Regions from separate parts of the Stenotrophomonas sp. GL_111 genome, predicted to be linked through region 2. Evidence: riboswitches for the same ligand, from Rfam matches in the RefSeq annotation. Region 2 holds a riboswitch; the other holds the start of a gene.
The links. Region 2 has a riboswitch for glycine ahead of gcvP (aminomethyl-transferring glycine dehydrogenase). Riboswitches for the same ligand answer to the same signal wherever they lie in the genome.

Region 1: linked by a shared signal. The riboswitch ahead of AC3IPM_RS17345 (trimeric intracellular cation channel family protein) and the one ahead of gcvP (aminomethyl-transferring glycine dehydrogenase) in region 2 are both predicted to bind glycine.

The regions. Positions count from the first base shown of each region.
Region 1 covers NZ_CM174421.1:3,900,371-3,907,956, forward strand. Annotated here, with positions in the region: gene AC3IPM_RS17305 (DUF350 domain-containing protein) at 1-259, opposite strand, end outside; gene AC3IPM_RS17310 (DUF2491 family protein) at 296-961, opposite strand; gene AC3IPM_RS17315 (potassium channel family protein) at 958-2,025, opposite strand; gene AC3IPM_RS17320 (PspA/IM30 family protein) at 2,041-2,826, opposite strand; gene AC3IPM_RS17325 (DUF2170 family protein) at 2,838-3,257, opposite strand; gene AC3IPM_RS17330 (nuclear transport factor 2 family protein) at 3,551-3,991, opposite strand; gene AC3IPM_RS17335 (hypothetical protein) at 4,078-4,569, opposite strand; gene AC3IPM_RS17340 (GIY-YIG nuclease family protein) at 4,635-4,922, opposite strand; glycine riboswitch at 4,953-5,027, shown strand; glycine riboswitch at 5,049-5,139, shown strand; gene AC3IPM_RS17345 (trimeric intracellular cation channel family protein) at 5,230-5,847, shown strand; gene AC3IPM_RS17350 (MdtA/MuxA family multidrug efflux RND transporter periplasmic adaptor subunit) at 6,071-7,258, shown strand; gene AC3IPM_RS17355 (MdtB/MuxB family multidrug efflux RND transporter permease subunit) at 7,255-7,586, shown strand, end outside.
Region 2 covers NZ_CM174421.1:3,168,933-3,176,518, forward strand. Annotated here, with positions in the region: gene AC3IPM_RS14175 (phosphoethanolamine transferase) at 1-287, shown strand, start outside; gene AC3IPM_RS14180 (M2 family metallopeptidase) at 378-2,378, shown strand; gene AC3IPM_RS14185 (hypothetical protein) at 2,462-2,854, opposite strand; gene AC3IPM_RS14190 (siderophore-interacting protein) at 2,935-3,828, opposite strand; gene AC3IPM_RS14195 (multidrug effflux MFS transporter) at 3,992-5,215, opposite strand; glycine riboswitch at 5,495-5,596, shown strand; gene gcvP (aminomethyl-transferring glycine dehydrogenase) at 5,685-7,586, shown strand, end outside.

The DNA.
Region 1 (7,586 bases), 730 kb from region 2:
CCGCGGCGATACCGCCCCAGATGGCCGCATCCAGCAGCGACACCGAATTGCTGATCACCGCGTTGAGCGGCAGCGCCAGGCCCACCATCGCACCGGCCATGCCGATGCCGGCGGCCTTGTTGCCCTGGCGGATCAGGGTGATTTCCTTGTGCGGAGTCACCAGCGTCACCACGGTGATGGCCAGCAGCAGGATCAGCAGGCCCACGCCGGCGAAGGCGCAGAACGCGAGGAAGGATTGTCCGTTGATGACGTACTGCATGTGAGTCCTTGCGGGTTGGGAGGGGTGGAACGCGGATCAGGTGATCTGAAAGTCTTCCACGGTGAGGTCCACGCCCACCGCATAGGTGATGCAGAACTCGGTGGGACCGCTGTCTTCGGCGGTGACCAGCAGGAACTCCTCGCGGTGCAGCTCGGCGACGTGGCGCTGGTACATCATGGCGTAGTGGGTCAGGTCGCCATCCTTGCGCGCCGGTGCGTAGCGGTAGAGGGTTTCATCGAACACCATCGGCGGAATGCGGCCGCTGGCAGTGGTGTTGATCTGCCGCTGCCAGCGTTTGCCGGCGTACTCGATCTCCGCCGCGCCAAGATGATCGTGGCCCAGGATGAAGTCCTGGAAGGCCTGTTTGTTGGGCGGGTTGACGGTCTCGGCGAAGCTGAAGCCCATCAGCCCATCCACATCGCCGCCGACGGTCTGCACCATCAGGTAGGCATCGTCGTCCACGTAGCAGCGGTGCTGCACGGTGCCGTCGCCCAGGTCGATCTGGCCGATGCAGGGAATGCCCTGGTAGCCCTCCGGCAACTCGCCCAGCATCGCGTCGGGGGCCACCTGGTACATGGTGCGGTCGAAGGTGATGCGTGCGCCGATGCGCAGGCCCAGCGGCAGCGGAAACGTCATGGCATCGCGCACCGGCATCGCAGGCCGCGCGGGTGATTTTCCAAACAGTTTGTCGAAGAAGCTCATGCAGTCGCCAGGGGGGTACGCGGCGTGGCAGCGGCGAACACACGCGCCGGTTCCAGGCGCTGGTGGCGCAGGTAATACAGCACATCACCGGCGCGCACGGGGGTGGATTCGGGTGGGTTGAGCATCGGCGTGCCGCCCTGGGGGCAATAGCCCAGCAGGTTGGCGCGCTGTTGCCGGAAGGCGTCGATCAAGGTGGCAAACACGTGCGGCGTGCCCTCGGGAACGGCCAGGCTGAAGTGGGTCATGCCCTGGTCGCCGGCGCACAGCATGTCCATGGTCAGCGCCGAGGTGCCGGGATCCTGCGCGGCACGCGCCATGATGTCGGCGGTGAGCGGGCGGGTGATCTCGATCGACGGATAGTGGGTGAGCACCAGCCGCGCCGGCGGGGCCGATTCGAAATAGGCCACCACCGGGCATGCCAGGGCCAGCGAACCGACCGCCAGGGTGGCAGCGATCGCCTGGTCATCGTTCGGGCAATACACCAGCACCCGCCCGGCGGTGCCCAGCGATGCGCGTGCATACACGCCGGGATCGGCATAGCTGGGCACGTCGATGTAGCGCACCAGGCCATGGTTGGGATACGGGTGTTCGGACAGACCGGCGGCGACGATCACGATGCCTTCGTCGTCGGTGGCGGTGTCGGTGAGCAGCAGCTCGACCAGCCGGTTGGATTCGGCCCCACGCCAGCCGACCAGGACGGCGTGGCCGGCCATGTCGTACGCCATCTTGCCCATGTGGTGCCTCTTCCAGAATGCCAGCAGGGCGCTGCTCGATTTGGCCAGGGTCGCGGCGAAGGTCGCCACTGCAAACGGCATCACGAACAGCGCGGTGATGAAGCGCCCGGCCGTGGAGCCCGGGGACAGGTCGCCAAAACCGATGGTGGTGGCGGTGGTGACGTAGAAATAGAGGAAGGACTGCCAGGCGGTGAGCTTGTCCTCACCGGCCAGCGCCAGCAGGCTCCAGCTGGCCAGCAGGTGCAGCACCAGCACGGCCATCAGCACCGGCCAGCTGATCCGTCGAATGTGTTGGCGGAACGTGCTGGCCAGGCGCTGGATCAGGAACATGGCAGTCCTCGGGGGTCAGCGCTGGTGATCGCTGGGGGTGATCACGCCGACCAGCACATCGCCATCGGCAACCGGCACGGTGCCCGGCAGCAGTGCCGACGGTGCGTGTGGCAGTGCCTTGGGCTGCTTGAAGCGCGCCAGTACCGCCGCGGCGCTGGAGGAATCCTCCAACAGGCCGGCGGCGGCCAGCTTGCGGTTCAGATCGCCGTCGCCGGCATCGGTTTCCAGTTCTTCGGCGGCCAGCATCTGCGCGCCCTGCTGGGCCTGGCGTGCCTTGATGCGTTCCAGCGAACCCAGCGCCGAGGACATCTTGCTGTTGGTGCCGGAGTGGCGCGCGGCAATCGCGGCCTGGGCACGCTGCACGGTGTCGGTTGCCTTGACCTGGTCGACCTGCGCGCGCATCTGCTTCAGGCGCGACTCGGTCTTGGAGATGGTCGCGCGCAGCGTGGTGATGCTCTGGTCCAGGTGCCCCTTGGATTCGCGCGCGGTGTTCTGCTCGGTTTCCAGCGGCGCCATCTTCTCGGCCACCTGCATCGCCAGCGCTTCGTCGCCCTTGCCCAGCGCACCTTCGATGTAGCGGCTGTACTCGGCGATCTTGCGGTCGCGCGCGCCGATCTCGTTCTCGCTCAGCTTGGACTGGCCCATCAGCTTGGCCAGGTCGACCTTGGAGCGGTCCAGCTGGGTGGCAGCGTCGCGGATCTCCTGGTCCAGGATGGTCAGCGCCTTGGCGTCGACGATCTTTTCGCCGGCCTCGTGCGCGGTGCCACGGAACAGGGTCACCAGCTTTCCAAAAATACTCATCGGGTCAGGTCTCAGTCGAAGTAGGGGCGCAGTGCTTCGACTGCGTCGATGGTGTTGGCGGCCAGCGCCTGGATTTCTTCGTTGATCGCATCGATGCCCGAGCGGGTGGAGAGCTCGCCGAAGACCACGTAGTTCTCCACGCCGTGCGCATCGGTGGTGATGCCCAGGTTGGACAGCGGGTTGATCGGGTTCAGGCGCATGCAGGCGGCGTTGAGACCGGCCACGTCCTTGACCTGGCTGGCGGGCACCAGAATGGTGGACACCACGATCTGCTCGCCCGAACTGGCGACGATGATGTCCAGGTCGCCGAACTCTTCCAGCTCGACCATGACCGCCGGGGTCAGGCCTTCGATCAGCTCCACGCGCACGCTGTTGTCGTCGGCGTAGTGCTGGGTCAGCTGTGCATGTATGTCGAAGATGCTCAAGGACATGGGAAACGATTTCCTGTGGTGATGGGGGCCGGTCGCGCTGCGGGGGCCCGGTGCGGGCACCGCGTCTGCGCACACGCCGCCGGCACGGGCCGGCAGCGCGCTGAAAATGAAAACGGATTGAGGCATCTGCTGCCATGCGGGCCGCGGCGCGAACATCGCGCGGGTCCTGCTGTCACGGTGGTCCCGTGCCCGTGTGTCGGGCCTGTCCTTGTCCCTGTCTCCTGGTATGCCCTTCGGGCGCGACCAAGCTTAGCGTTACCGCGATGCGCACGGAAGTGGGTCCACGGCGGCGTTTACTTCGGCTTGCTGTACCAGAGTGCGTTGACGATGATCCAGCGCTCGCCGAAGCGGCCCATGTGGAAGTAGTCCACGAACCACGGCGTCTCCAGCCGTACCGATGCGGCGTTGCCGGTCACGTCGAGCACCGTGCAACTGCGGTTCCACTGCGCCTTGGGCGTCTTCAACGCACCTTGCCGGGTCAGCGACACCAGCTCTTCCTTCGACATGCGGCGCAGGCCGAGGCGCTCGTCCGGGGTATCACCCAGGATCGCGCGCTTGGCCAGGTCTGGATGCAGCGAACGCGCCACGCGCGCCGGGTCGCCTTCCAGCTGGCCGTCGACGTAATCGAAACAGGTGGCTTCGATCGCCGCACGCGTGGTCGGGTCGATGGCGCCGGAAACACTGGCGGGCGTCGTCGCGGCGGTCAGGGCGAACAGCAGGGCAAGCGTGGTCATCGTGGGCTGTCGTCCAGAGCGTGAATCGGTAGATGAACCCATTGCCCGGTCGCCGGCAAGTGCCGGAACGGCGGGTGCACTCTCGATCAGGGCAGTTCCTCGAACAACCCCATTTCAACCAGGCCCAGCTGCATATACATGAACGCCGCGGCTTCATCGCTCATCGGCTGTGCCGGCGGCAGGCTGTCCAGCCAGGCCGTGATCGCCGCGTTGTGCGGATTCACTGCCTGGGCCAACGCATCTTTTTCCGCCTGGCTGACACGTTCCTGAAGTGCATCGCGGATCGCGTCATCACCGATGCCCCAGTCCTCGGCCAGAGGGACAAGCGTCCTCAGCGCGACCGGGACCTTGGCGGGATCGAGCTTTACCCGCGCCGTAGCGATGGCATCGGGCGCGTGCCGGACGGCAAACGTACCGGCACTGGCGATCTCGCCGTGGCGCAGTGCTGGCGGCCGCTCGACCGTGCAACCTGGCATCCCGATGATCAGCATCAACATCAACATCAGCCGCACGGGCGCAGGCGCGAGGGGTCGGGCAGCTCGCGCCAAGGTGAGCAAGCGTGGTTGGCCGTCGAACATGCGGGTTCCCTCCCGGTGTGATGGCCGAGTGTGGCCTACCGTGCGACGCCGAACCAGTCGCAGGCCTATTCCTCGACGGCCTGCAACCACGCCAGCTTGCGCCCGCGCGGCTGCCGTTTGAGCTGCCATTCGGCCTTCGAGGCTGCGGCGCGGTCCGGGTAGGCGCGCATCGCCAGCACCTTCAGCGGCGGGTTGGCACGGGTATAGCGCGCGCCTTTACCGGCCAGGTGGGCCTGGAAGCGTGCCGCCACATCGTTGCTGATTCCGGCGTAGTAGCTGCCGTTTCGGCATTCCAGCAGGTACAGGTACCAGAGAGTGGGTTCAGCGGGCATACCGGGATTATCCCCCGGCAGCAGCCCGGCGGCTGTTAGAATCCGCCCCGGATGCAGGAGAGAGGCGCCGCGCTGGCGCCCGCCGAAGGCGCAGGCTCCCATAATCGCTCAGGCCGGTGGCACGACACGCCACCAACCATGCATCCAGCACGCCGATCTGGAGAGAGGTCTTCAATGACCCGCCGAAGGGGCACGTGGCCTGGCCACTGAACTCTCAGGCAAAAGGACAGCGGGAGCGGCACCGGAGGACCACCCCACGACAGTGCTGCGGCGCTGGCGTGCCACGTGCGTGCTTCCGTTCCCGCCTTGCCGTGCCCGGAGCCCCCCCATGCTGCTCTCCCTGATCTACCTCATCGCCATTTCCGCCGAAGCCATGACCGGCGCGCTGTCCGCCGGGCGGCGGCGGATGGACCTGTTCGGCGTGGTCATCATCGCCTGCGTCACCGCGCTCGGCGGCGGCTCGCTGCGCGACATCGTGCTTGGGCACTATCCGCTGGGCTGGGTGAAGCACCCGGAGTACCTGGGCTTCACCATCTGCGCGGCGTTGATCGCCACCTGGGTGGCGCGCTGGATGCACCACTTCCGCCGCACCTTCCTGGTGCTGGACGGGCTGGGGCTGATCTGTTTCACCCTGATCGGCTGCGCGGTGGCGCGCGAGGCCGGCCACGCCGCGCCGATCGTGCTGATTTCGGGCATGTTGACCGGTGCCTTCGGCGGCGTGCTGCGCGACGTGCTGTGCAACGAGGTGCCGCTGATCTTCCAGAAGGAACTGTATGCGGTGATCACCCTGCTCACCGGTGCGGCCTACCTGGCCTTGCTCGAGCTGGGGGTGTCGCTCAATGCGGCCACGCTGTGGTGCCTGGGCGGTGGTTTCGCGTTCCGCCTGCTGGCCATCCACTTCAAATGGGAAATGCCCAAGTTCGTGTATCGCGACGAGGTGCATTGAACGCAACGTTCAATGCCGCGTAGCGTCTGCTCCATGACCAAGGGCATGTGAGCTTTGGCAACCGCGCGGGGTACCATGGCGACCCGCCCGCCCGGGCGGTATCCAGCCACGCTGCGGCATTCGACCAGCGGCCCCGCCAGACATCCCCACTTCGTCTCGCCTGCCCCCACGGGCCGGCACCCCATGGACGCGCCGATCAATGGATGGGTGCGCAGGATGCCCCATGTCTGCCCCACTGCCCCCGCCCTCGCCCTCGCGTACCCGCCGTCTGTCCAAACCGCTGTTGATCGTGGCCGTGCTGGCCGCTGCCGCTCTTGCTTGGCGCGTGCTGGCCCCCGGCCCCGCCGCCGAGGCCGCGCCGGCCGCCAACGCGACGCCGGTGCGGGTAGCCACGGTGGTGCGCGAAGACCTGGTGGTGCGGCTCAAGGCACTGGGCACCGTCACCCCGCTGCAGACGGTGAGCCTGCGCAGCCGCGTGGATGGCGAGCTGCTGCGGTTGAGCTTCAGCGAGGGCCAGCACGTCCAGGCCGGCGCCTTGATCGCCGAGATCGATCCGCGTCCCTTCCAGGTGCAGCTGGCGCGGGCGCTGGGCACCCAGCAGCAGAACCTGGCCGAACTGGAAAACGCGCAGCGCCAACTGCAGCGCTTCAGCGAGCTGCAGCGCCAGCACTTCGTCTCGGCGCAGGACCTGAGCGACCAGCAGAGCAAGGTGCGCCAGCTGCAGGGCCGCCGCCAGACCGACCAGGCCGCCGTGGACGAAGCGCGCCTGCAGCTGCAGTACACCCGCATCACCGCGCCGGTCGCCGGGCGCATGGGCCTGCGCAATGTCGATGTCGGCAACCTGGTGCGCAGTGGCGATACCGAGCCGCTGGCCACGATCACCCAGACCACCCCGATCAGCGTGCTGTTCACCGTACCCGAGCCGGACCTGCCGGCCGTGGTCACCGCCGCGCGCGCGAACCCGCAGCTGACCGTGGAAGCGTGGGATCGCGAAGAACGGCAGGCACTGGGCGATGGCGTGCTGTCCAGCCTGGACAACCGCATCGATACCGCCACCGGCACGCTGAAGCTGCGTGCGCAGTTCGACAACGCCGATGAAGCGCTGTTCCCCAACCAGTTCGTCAACATCCGCCTGCAGGTGAGCAGCAGCGATGCGGTGGTGATTCCCAACGCAGCGGTGCAGTTCGGCAGCAAGGGCAGCTATGTGTACGTGATCGCGGCCGATGCGACCTCGCACCTGCGCAACGTGGTGCTGGGCCCGGCCGATGGCGAGCGGGTGTCGGTACGCGATGGCCTCACGCCGGGTGAGCGGGTGGTGGTGGAAGGCATCGATGGCCTGCGCGATGGCGCCAAGGTCGAGGTGGTGGCCGACAGCGACAAGGCGCAGGACCCGCCGCGGACCGGCGCATGAACCTCTCGCGCCCCTTCATCGAACGCCCGGTGGCCACCACGCTGCTGATGGTGGCGCTGCTGCTGTCCGGCGTGATGGCCTACCGGCTGCTGCCGGTGGCCGCGCTGCCGCAGGTGGACTACCCGATCATCCAGATCACCACGCTGTATCCGGGCGCCAGCCCGGGGGTGACCACCAGTGCGGTGACCGCGCCGCTGGAGCGCCAGCTCGGGCAGATTCCCGGGCTCAAGCAGATGTCCTCGACCAGCTCCGGCGGCGCCTCGGTGATCACCCTGCAGTTCAACCTGGAGGTGGCGCTGGGCGTGGCCGAACAGGAGGTGCAGGCCGC
Region 2 (7,586 bases):
CGATGATCTACCTGTCCGACCACGGCGAATCACTGGGCGAAAAGGGCCTGTACCTGCACGGCGTGCCGTATGCGATCGCCCCGCAGGAACAGACCCGCGTGCCGATGACGATGTGGTTCTCGCCCGCGTTCGCCGCCAACCGCGGCCTCAACCTGGCCTGCGTGCGCCAGCGCGCGGCCCAGTACACCGACCACGACAACCTGTTCCCGTCGGTGCTGGGCCTGATGCAGGTCAAGACCTCGGTGTACGAGCGCGACCGCGACCTGTTCGCGGCCTGCGAGGGCTGAGGCACGCGGCCGCCGTGCTGCCCTGCCCCTTGCGGTGATGACGGCGCCCCACTAGCCTTCGCCGGTCTGTCACCACCCAAGGATGTCCCCGTGAACCACCGCCCGCTACTGCTGGCCCTGGCGGTCAGTGCTGCCGCACTGACCCTGGCGGCCTGCCAGAAGGAACCCTCCCCGGCCGATGCGCCGGCCGCGAACACCGCCGCCTCGACCGAAACCGCGGACCAGTTCATCGCCCGCGTCAACGCCGAGTACAAGGCCATGTACCCGGAGATGACCTCGGCGCAGTGGCTGTCCTCGACCTACATCAACGAGGATTCCGAGCGCGTGGCGGCCAAGGCCAACGAGCGCTGGCTGACCGTGCTCAACAGCTGGATCGCCCAGGCCGGCACGTACGATGGCAAGCCGATGAGCGAGGACACCAAGCGTCAGATCCACCTGCTCAAGCTGATGACCTCCATGCCGGCCCCGCGTGACCCGGCCAAGCTGTCCGAGCTGACCCGCATCGCCAGCCGCATGGAAGGCAGCTACGGCGCCGGCAAGTACTGCACCGACGCGGCCGACCCGCAGAGCTGTCGCCAGCTCGGCGACCTGGAACAAGTGCTGGCGCGCAGCCGCGACTACGACAAGCAGCTGGACGCCTGGCAGGGCTGGCACGGCACCACCAAGCCGATGCGCGCCGATTACCAGCGCTTCGTCGGCCTGGTCAACGAAGGCGCCAAGGAAATGGGCTTCGCCGATGCCGGCCAGATGTGGCGCAGCGGCTATGACATGCCGCCGGAACAGATCGGCCCGGAAACCGACCGCCTGTGGGAACAGGTCAAGCCGATGTACGAGCAGCTCCACTGCTATGCGCGTACCAAGCTGGACGACACCTACGGCAAGGACAAGGCCGAGACCGAAGGCGGCCTGATCGCCGCCCACCTGCTCGGCAACATGTGGCAGCAGGACTGGTCCAACCTGTGGGACCAGCTCGAACCCTACCCGGGCGCCGGCAGCCTGGACATCACCGCCGCGCTGGAAAAGCAGTACCAGACCAACCTGAGCGGTGCCATCGCCAAGGCCGGTGGCACCACCGCCACGGCCGAGGCGATGTACAAGGCGCAGCGTGAGGCCGAACTGCGCACCGCCAAACAGATGACCGAGCGCGCGCAGGACTTCTACGTCTCGCTGGGCATGCCGGCGCTGCCGAAGTCGTACTGGGACAAGACCCAGTTCATCAAGCCGCTGGACCGCGACGTGGTCTGCCATGCCAGCGCGTGGGACATGAACATGGACGGCGATGTGCGCACCAAGATGTGCATCAAGCCAACCGAAGAGAACTTCACCACCATTTACCACGAGCTGGGCCACATCTATTACGACCTGGCCTACAACCCGCTGCCGCCGCTGTTCCAGGGCGGTGCCAACGATGGCTTCCATGAGGCGATCGGCGACACCATCGTGCTGGCGATGACCCCGGACTACCTGCACTCCATCGGCCTGGTCGGCCAGCCGCAGGAAAGCCGCGAGGCCACCATCAACGCGCAGATGCGCATGGCGCTGAGCGGCGTGTCGTTCCTGCCGTTCGGGCTGATGATCGACCGCTGGCGCTGGGGCGTGTTCGACGGTTCGATCACCCCGGACCATTACAACCAGGCCTGGTGGGACCTGAAAGCCAAGTACCAGGGCGTGGCCCCGGCCAGTGCACGCGGTGAGGAGTTCTTCGATCCGGGCGCCAAGTACCACGTGCCGGGCAACACCCCGTACACGCGCTACTTCCTGGCGCGCATCCTGCAGTTCCAGTTCTACAAGGGCCTGTGCGATGCGGCCGGCTACAAGGGCCCGCTGCACCAGTGCAGCTTCTACGGCAACAAGGAAGCCGGGCAGAAGTTCTGGGCGATGCTGAGCAAGGGTGCCAGCCAGCCGTGGCAGGCCACGCTGCGCGAGATCACCGGCGGCGACAAGCTCGATGCCGGCCCGATGATCGAGTACTTCACCCCGGTCAACGAGTGGCTCAAGCAGAAGAACCAGGGCCAGATGTGCGGCTGGCAGGCCCCGGCCGCCACCGCTGCGGCCAAGCCGGCGGCAGCCAAGCCGGCAGCAGCCCCGTAATCGCTGGCGACAGCAGCACGTAGAAAGAAAAAGCCGGCCCCAGGGCCGGCTTTTTCCGTATCAACAGTAGCTCGGGCGCGGGTTTACGCCTGCGCGGCCGGCTTCAACGACGCGGCGAATGCCTGCTTGAACTGCTCGAAATCCTTGCCGTCGGCCTGCGCTTCAGCATGCGCGGCATCCTTCAACGCATCCGAATACACCAGCCGCACCGGCGTGCCCTGGCGTTCGTGCAGTTCGGCGGCCTGCATGATCAGGCACAGCACCCGCGCCGCACTTTCGGTCTGGCCGGCGATGCGGCCATCCATGCCCAGCACCCACTCCCCCTCGCGGCGGACGATGCCGGCCAGCAGCGTGCGCTGCTGGTCACGCAGTTCCGCATGCGGCTCGACCGGCGCGGCATGCGCCTTGTCACGGTTGGCGGCTTCGGTTTCACGGCGCCGGCGGAGGTCGCGGCGCAGTTTGGAGGTGGTCGACATGGGGGGACATCCGGACTGCGTCAAAGCGCCAAGGATACCGTACCGGCCCTGCGGGCCCGCCGCAGCGGGCCCACGGCGGTTCAGTCGATGACCCTGCCGTGCCGCCAGTAGCCCATGAAGGTGATCGCGCGCTTGTCGATGCCGCAGTCCTTGACCAGGTGGCGGCGGATGGCCATCACCGCGCCAGCCTCACCGGCCACCCAGGCATACAGCCCGGCACCGTCGGCGCTGGCCTGCTCCCACAGAATGTCCTGGTCCACGTCGATCTCGGCCAGCGCCTGCTCGCCGCTGCCGCCGCGGGCCGGGCCGATCCGTGTCCGCACGGCGTCCTGCAGCAGGTCGCCATGCGCGCGACCTTCACGCACCAGCCAGAACAGCTGGGCCCCGTTCGGCGCCTGCAGCGGCAGCACGTCGGCCTCGTGCTCGACCTCGATGAAGGCCTGCACTTCCGGCGGATGCGGCCACTGCGCCAGCCCTTCCAGGATCCCGGCCACGGCCGGCAACGCGGTGTCGTCGGCCACCAGCAGTATCCGCCGGGCCTGCAGCGGCGGCTTCCATTCATAGCCCTCGCTGCTTGCCTCCACCTGCGCATCCGGCGCCAGCAGGCTGACCCGGTCGCCGATCCGCGCATGGGTGGCCCAGCGCGAGGCCGGCCCGGTCTCGCCATGCAGCACGAAATCGACATCGACCTCGCCGCTTTCCGGGCGCAGCGCGCGGATGGTGTAGGTGCGCATCGGGGCACGTTGGTCATCGGGCAGCGCGCGATAGCGCGCGTACCAGTCCTCGCCCTGCGGCACGCTCGGCGCTGTCTCGCCCGGCAACGGGAAGAACACCTTGATGCGTTGATCCGGGCCCTCGGTCTTCATGTTGGCCACGTCGGGCGCGGCGAAGACCATGCGGGTCAGTGATGGAGAAAGCGTGGTGCGCTGCTTGAGCGCGACGTCGAACAGGCGGTAGGTCTGCTGTGCAGCCATGCAATCACCCTGGGTTGCGGCGGACATGAAGTCCGCAGGGGGAAGTGTTGGCTGTCGTGGTGCACGAACTGGCTGGTGAAGCCACAGGATACGCCGCGCATCGGCAATGGCAATGCGCGCATCGCCACGATTGCAGTGCCTGCAAGCGTGGCGTGTGCGGTGTTCATTCGGCGCTGGCGACAGCCTCGCGGCGGCGTTCGCAATGCCGTTCCCAGTACCAGAACGTGGCCCCCAGCGCGAAGAAACCGGCATAGCCGAAGGCCAGGTGCACCGGGTTGCTGCTGAGCATCGGCGACAGTACGCCGGCCACCACGGTGTTGATCATCAGCTGGATGAACATCTGCATCGACGAGGCCAGGCCGCGCTGATGCGGGTACATGTCCAGCACCGCCAGGGCCAGAATCGGGAAGATCATCGCCATGCCCACGCCGCCCACGAAGATCGGCATCACCGCCCACGGCAGCGCGATTTCCGGCACCGACAGCACGTAGCCGATGTTCAACAGTGCCGACAGCGCGCACAGCAGGAAGCCGATCGCGATCTGTCGCTGCGGCAGCATTTTGCCGGCCATGCGCCCGGACAGGTACGAGCCCAGGGTCATGCCGCCGATGGTGGGAATGAACAGCCAGGCGAAGCCACCCTCGCCCAGATGCAGATGCTGCATCACGAACACCGGTGCCGAGGCGATGTACAGGAACACGCCGGAGAAGTTAAGGCCCCCGGCCGCGGCCAGCCGCAGCAGGCGCGGGTTGGAGCCGATGCGCAGGTAGCTGCGCAGCAGCGAGCGCAGCGACATCGGCGTGCGCGCTTCCACCGGGTGGGTCTCGGGCAGCCACTTGGCAGTGGCCACCAGCAGCACCACCGAGAACAGCACCAGGAACCAGAAGATCAGCGGCCAGTTGCCGCCGCCCAGCAGGATCCAGCCGCCGATGATCGGCGCGATGGCCGGGGCGATGCCGAAGATCATCGAGACCTGGCTCATCAGCCGCTGCGCGTCGGCGCCATGGAACAGATCGCGGATCACCGCGCGGCCCACGATCATGCCTACACCGGCCGAGACACCCTGCAGCGCACGGAACACCAGCAACGTGGTCAGGTCCGGCGACAGTGCGCAGCCGATCGAGGCCACGAAGAACAGCCCCAACCCACCCAGAATCACCCGGCGGCGGCCGAACGCATCCGACAGCGGGCCGTGCGCCAGGCTCATCAGGCCGTAGAACAGCAGGTACACGCTGATGGTCTGCTGCACCGCCACCTGGTCCACCTGCAGGCGCTCACCGAGCAGCAGGAAGGCCGGGAAGATGGTGTCGATCGAGAACGGGCCGAACATCGCCAGGCCTGCGAGCAGCAGGGCCAGGCGGCGGGTCGAAGGCGAGGCGGGCGTCATGCGGGCTTCCGTCAGGGCCATGCGCGAACGCACGGCGGGCGCCCGCCCGGAACGGGCAGCGCCAGATGAATACGAGGGTCCGTCGATCATAGGCCTTCGCCCGGCGCGGCACCATGCCCGCGGCCACATTCCGGGGCCTGCGCCGGCCCTCATTCATGTGGCATAGGGCCGTTGCCGGCAAAGCCGCTGGGCTATAATCGCCGGGCTACATGGTGGGAGAAGCGGACACCCGCTGCCGAAGGCGCAACGCCCGTAATCGCTCAGGCCCGATACCACCCGCATCAAAACTCTGGAGAGACCGGCAAAATCCGGCGCCGAAGGGGCACGAAGCACGCAGATGCGCGCTTTTAAACTCTCAGGCAAAAGGACAGAGGGGCACCCAGGAAGACCGCAAGGTCCGGTGGTTCGCGCGCGCCTGCGCCGCACCCCGGCCAAGCCGACTTCCGAACGTGCGTGCCCACTCTTCGAGATGCCTGCCATGTCCCAGAACACTCCTTCCCTGCGCGAGCTTGAACACAGCCACGCGTTCGTCGAACGCCACATCGGCCCCAACGATGCTGAAATCGCGCAGATGCTCGACGTGGTCGGCCACGCCTCGCTGGACGCGCTGACCGATGCGATCGTCCCGGCCGGGATCAAGTCGCCGGCCCCGCTGGCGCTGCCCGAGTCGCTGACCGAAGTGCAGGCACTGGCCAAGATCCGCGCCATCGCCGACAAGAACCAGGTGTTCCGCACCTTCATCGGCCAGGGCTACTACGGCACGCTCACCCCGAACGTGATCCTGCGCAACGTGCTGGAAAACCCGGCCTGGTACACCGCCTACACGCCCTACCAGGCCGAGATTTCGCAGGGCCGCATGGAAGCGCTGATCAACTTCCAGACCCTGTGCGCCGACCTCACCGGCATGGAAATCGCCAACGCCTCGCTGCTCGACGAAGCCACCGCGGCGGCGGAAGCGATGACCCTGGCCAAGCGTTCGGCCAAGAGCAAGTCCGACACCTTCTTCGTGCACGACGCCGTGCACCCGCAGACGCTGGAACTGCTGCGCACCCGTGCCGAGCCGATGGGCATCGTGCTGCGCGTGGGCACCCCGGCCGAAGCGCTGGAAGCAGACAGCTACGGCGTGCTGCTGCAGTACCCGGACACCTTCGGCCATATCGGCGACTACAAGGCACTGGCCGATGCCGTGCACGCACGCGGCGGCCTGGTGGCCGTGGCTACCGACCTGCTCGCGCTGACCCTGATCGCCGCCCCCGGCGAATGGGGCGCGGACATCGTGGTGGGCAACTCGCAGCGTTTCGGCGTGCCGTTCGGCTTCGGTGGCCCGCACGCGGCCTTCATGGCCTGCCGCGACGCCTACAAGCGTTCGATGCCGGGCCGCCTGATCGGCGTCTCCGTGGACGCCCAGGGCAATGCCGCCTACCGCCTGACCCTGCAGACCCGCGAGCAGCACATCCGCCGCGAGAAGGCCACCTCCAACATCTGCACCGCGCAGGTGCTGCTGGCGGTGATGGCCTCGATGTACGCCGTGTACCACGGCCCGGACGGGCTGACCCGCATCGCGCGCCGCACCCACCGCCTGGCCGCGATCCTGGCCGGCGGCCTGCGCAGCGCCGGGGTGAATGTCGGCGAGCACTTCTTCGACACCCTGCACGTCAAGGACATCGACGCCAAGGCGATCCACGCCAAGGCCGCCGCGGCACGCATCAACCTGCGCGCGATCGACAGCGAAGCGGTCAGCATCAGCCTGGATGAAACCGCCACCCGTGCCGATATCGTCGCGCTCGGCGCGCTGTTCGGTGCCCGCGTCGATGTGGACGCGCTCGATGCCGCCACCGCCGATGCACTGCCGGCCGGCCTGGTGCGGACCAGCGCGTTCCTGACCCACCCGGTGTTCAACACCCACCACAGCGAACACGAACTGCTGCGTTACCTGCGTTCGCTGGCGGACAAGGACCTGGCCATGGATCGCACCATGATCCCGCTGGGCAGCTGCACCATGAAGCTCAACGCCACCGCCGAAATGATCCCGGTGACCTGGCCGGAGTTCGCCAACATCCATCCGCTGGCCCCGGCCGACCAGGCCACCGGCTACAAGGAACTGATCGACGGGCTGGAAGCGATGCTGGTGGAATGCACCGGCTACGACGCCGTCAGCCTGCAGCCGAACTCCGGCGCGCAGGGCGAGTACGCCGGCCTGCTGGCAATCCGCGCGTATCACCGCTCGCGCGGCGAAGGCCATCGCGATGTCTGCCTGATCCCGGATTCGGCGCACGGCACCAACCCGGCCTCGGCACAGATGTGCGGCATGAAGGTGGTGGTCACCAAGACCGACGCCAACGGCAACGTCGATGTCGAGGACATCCGCGTC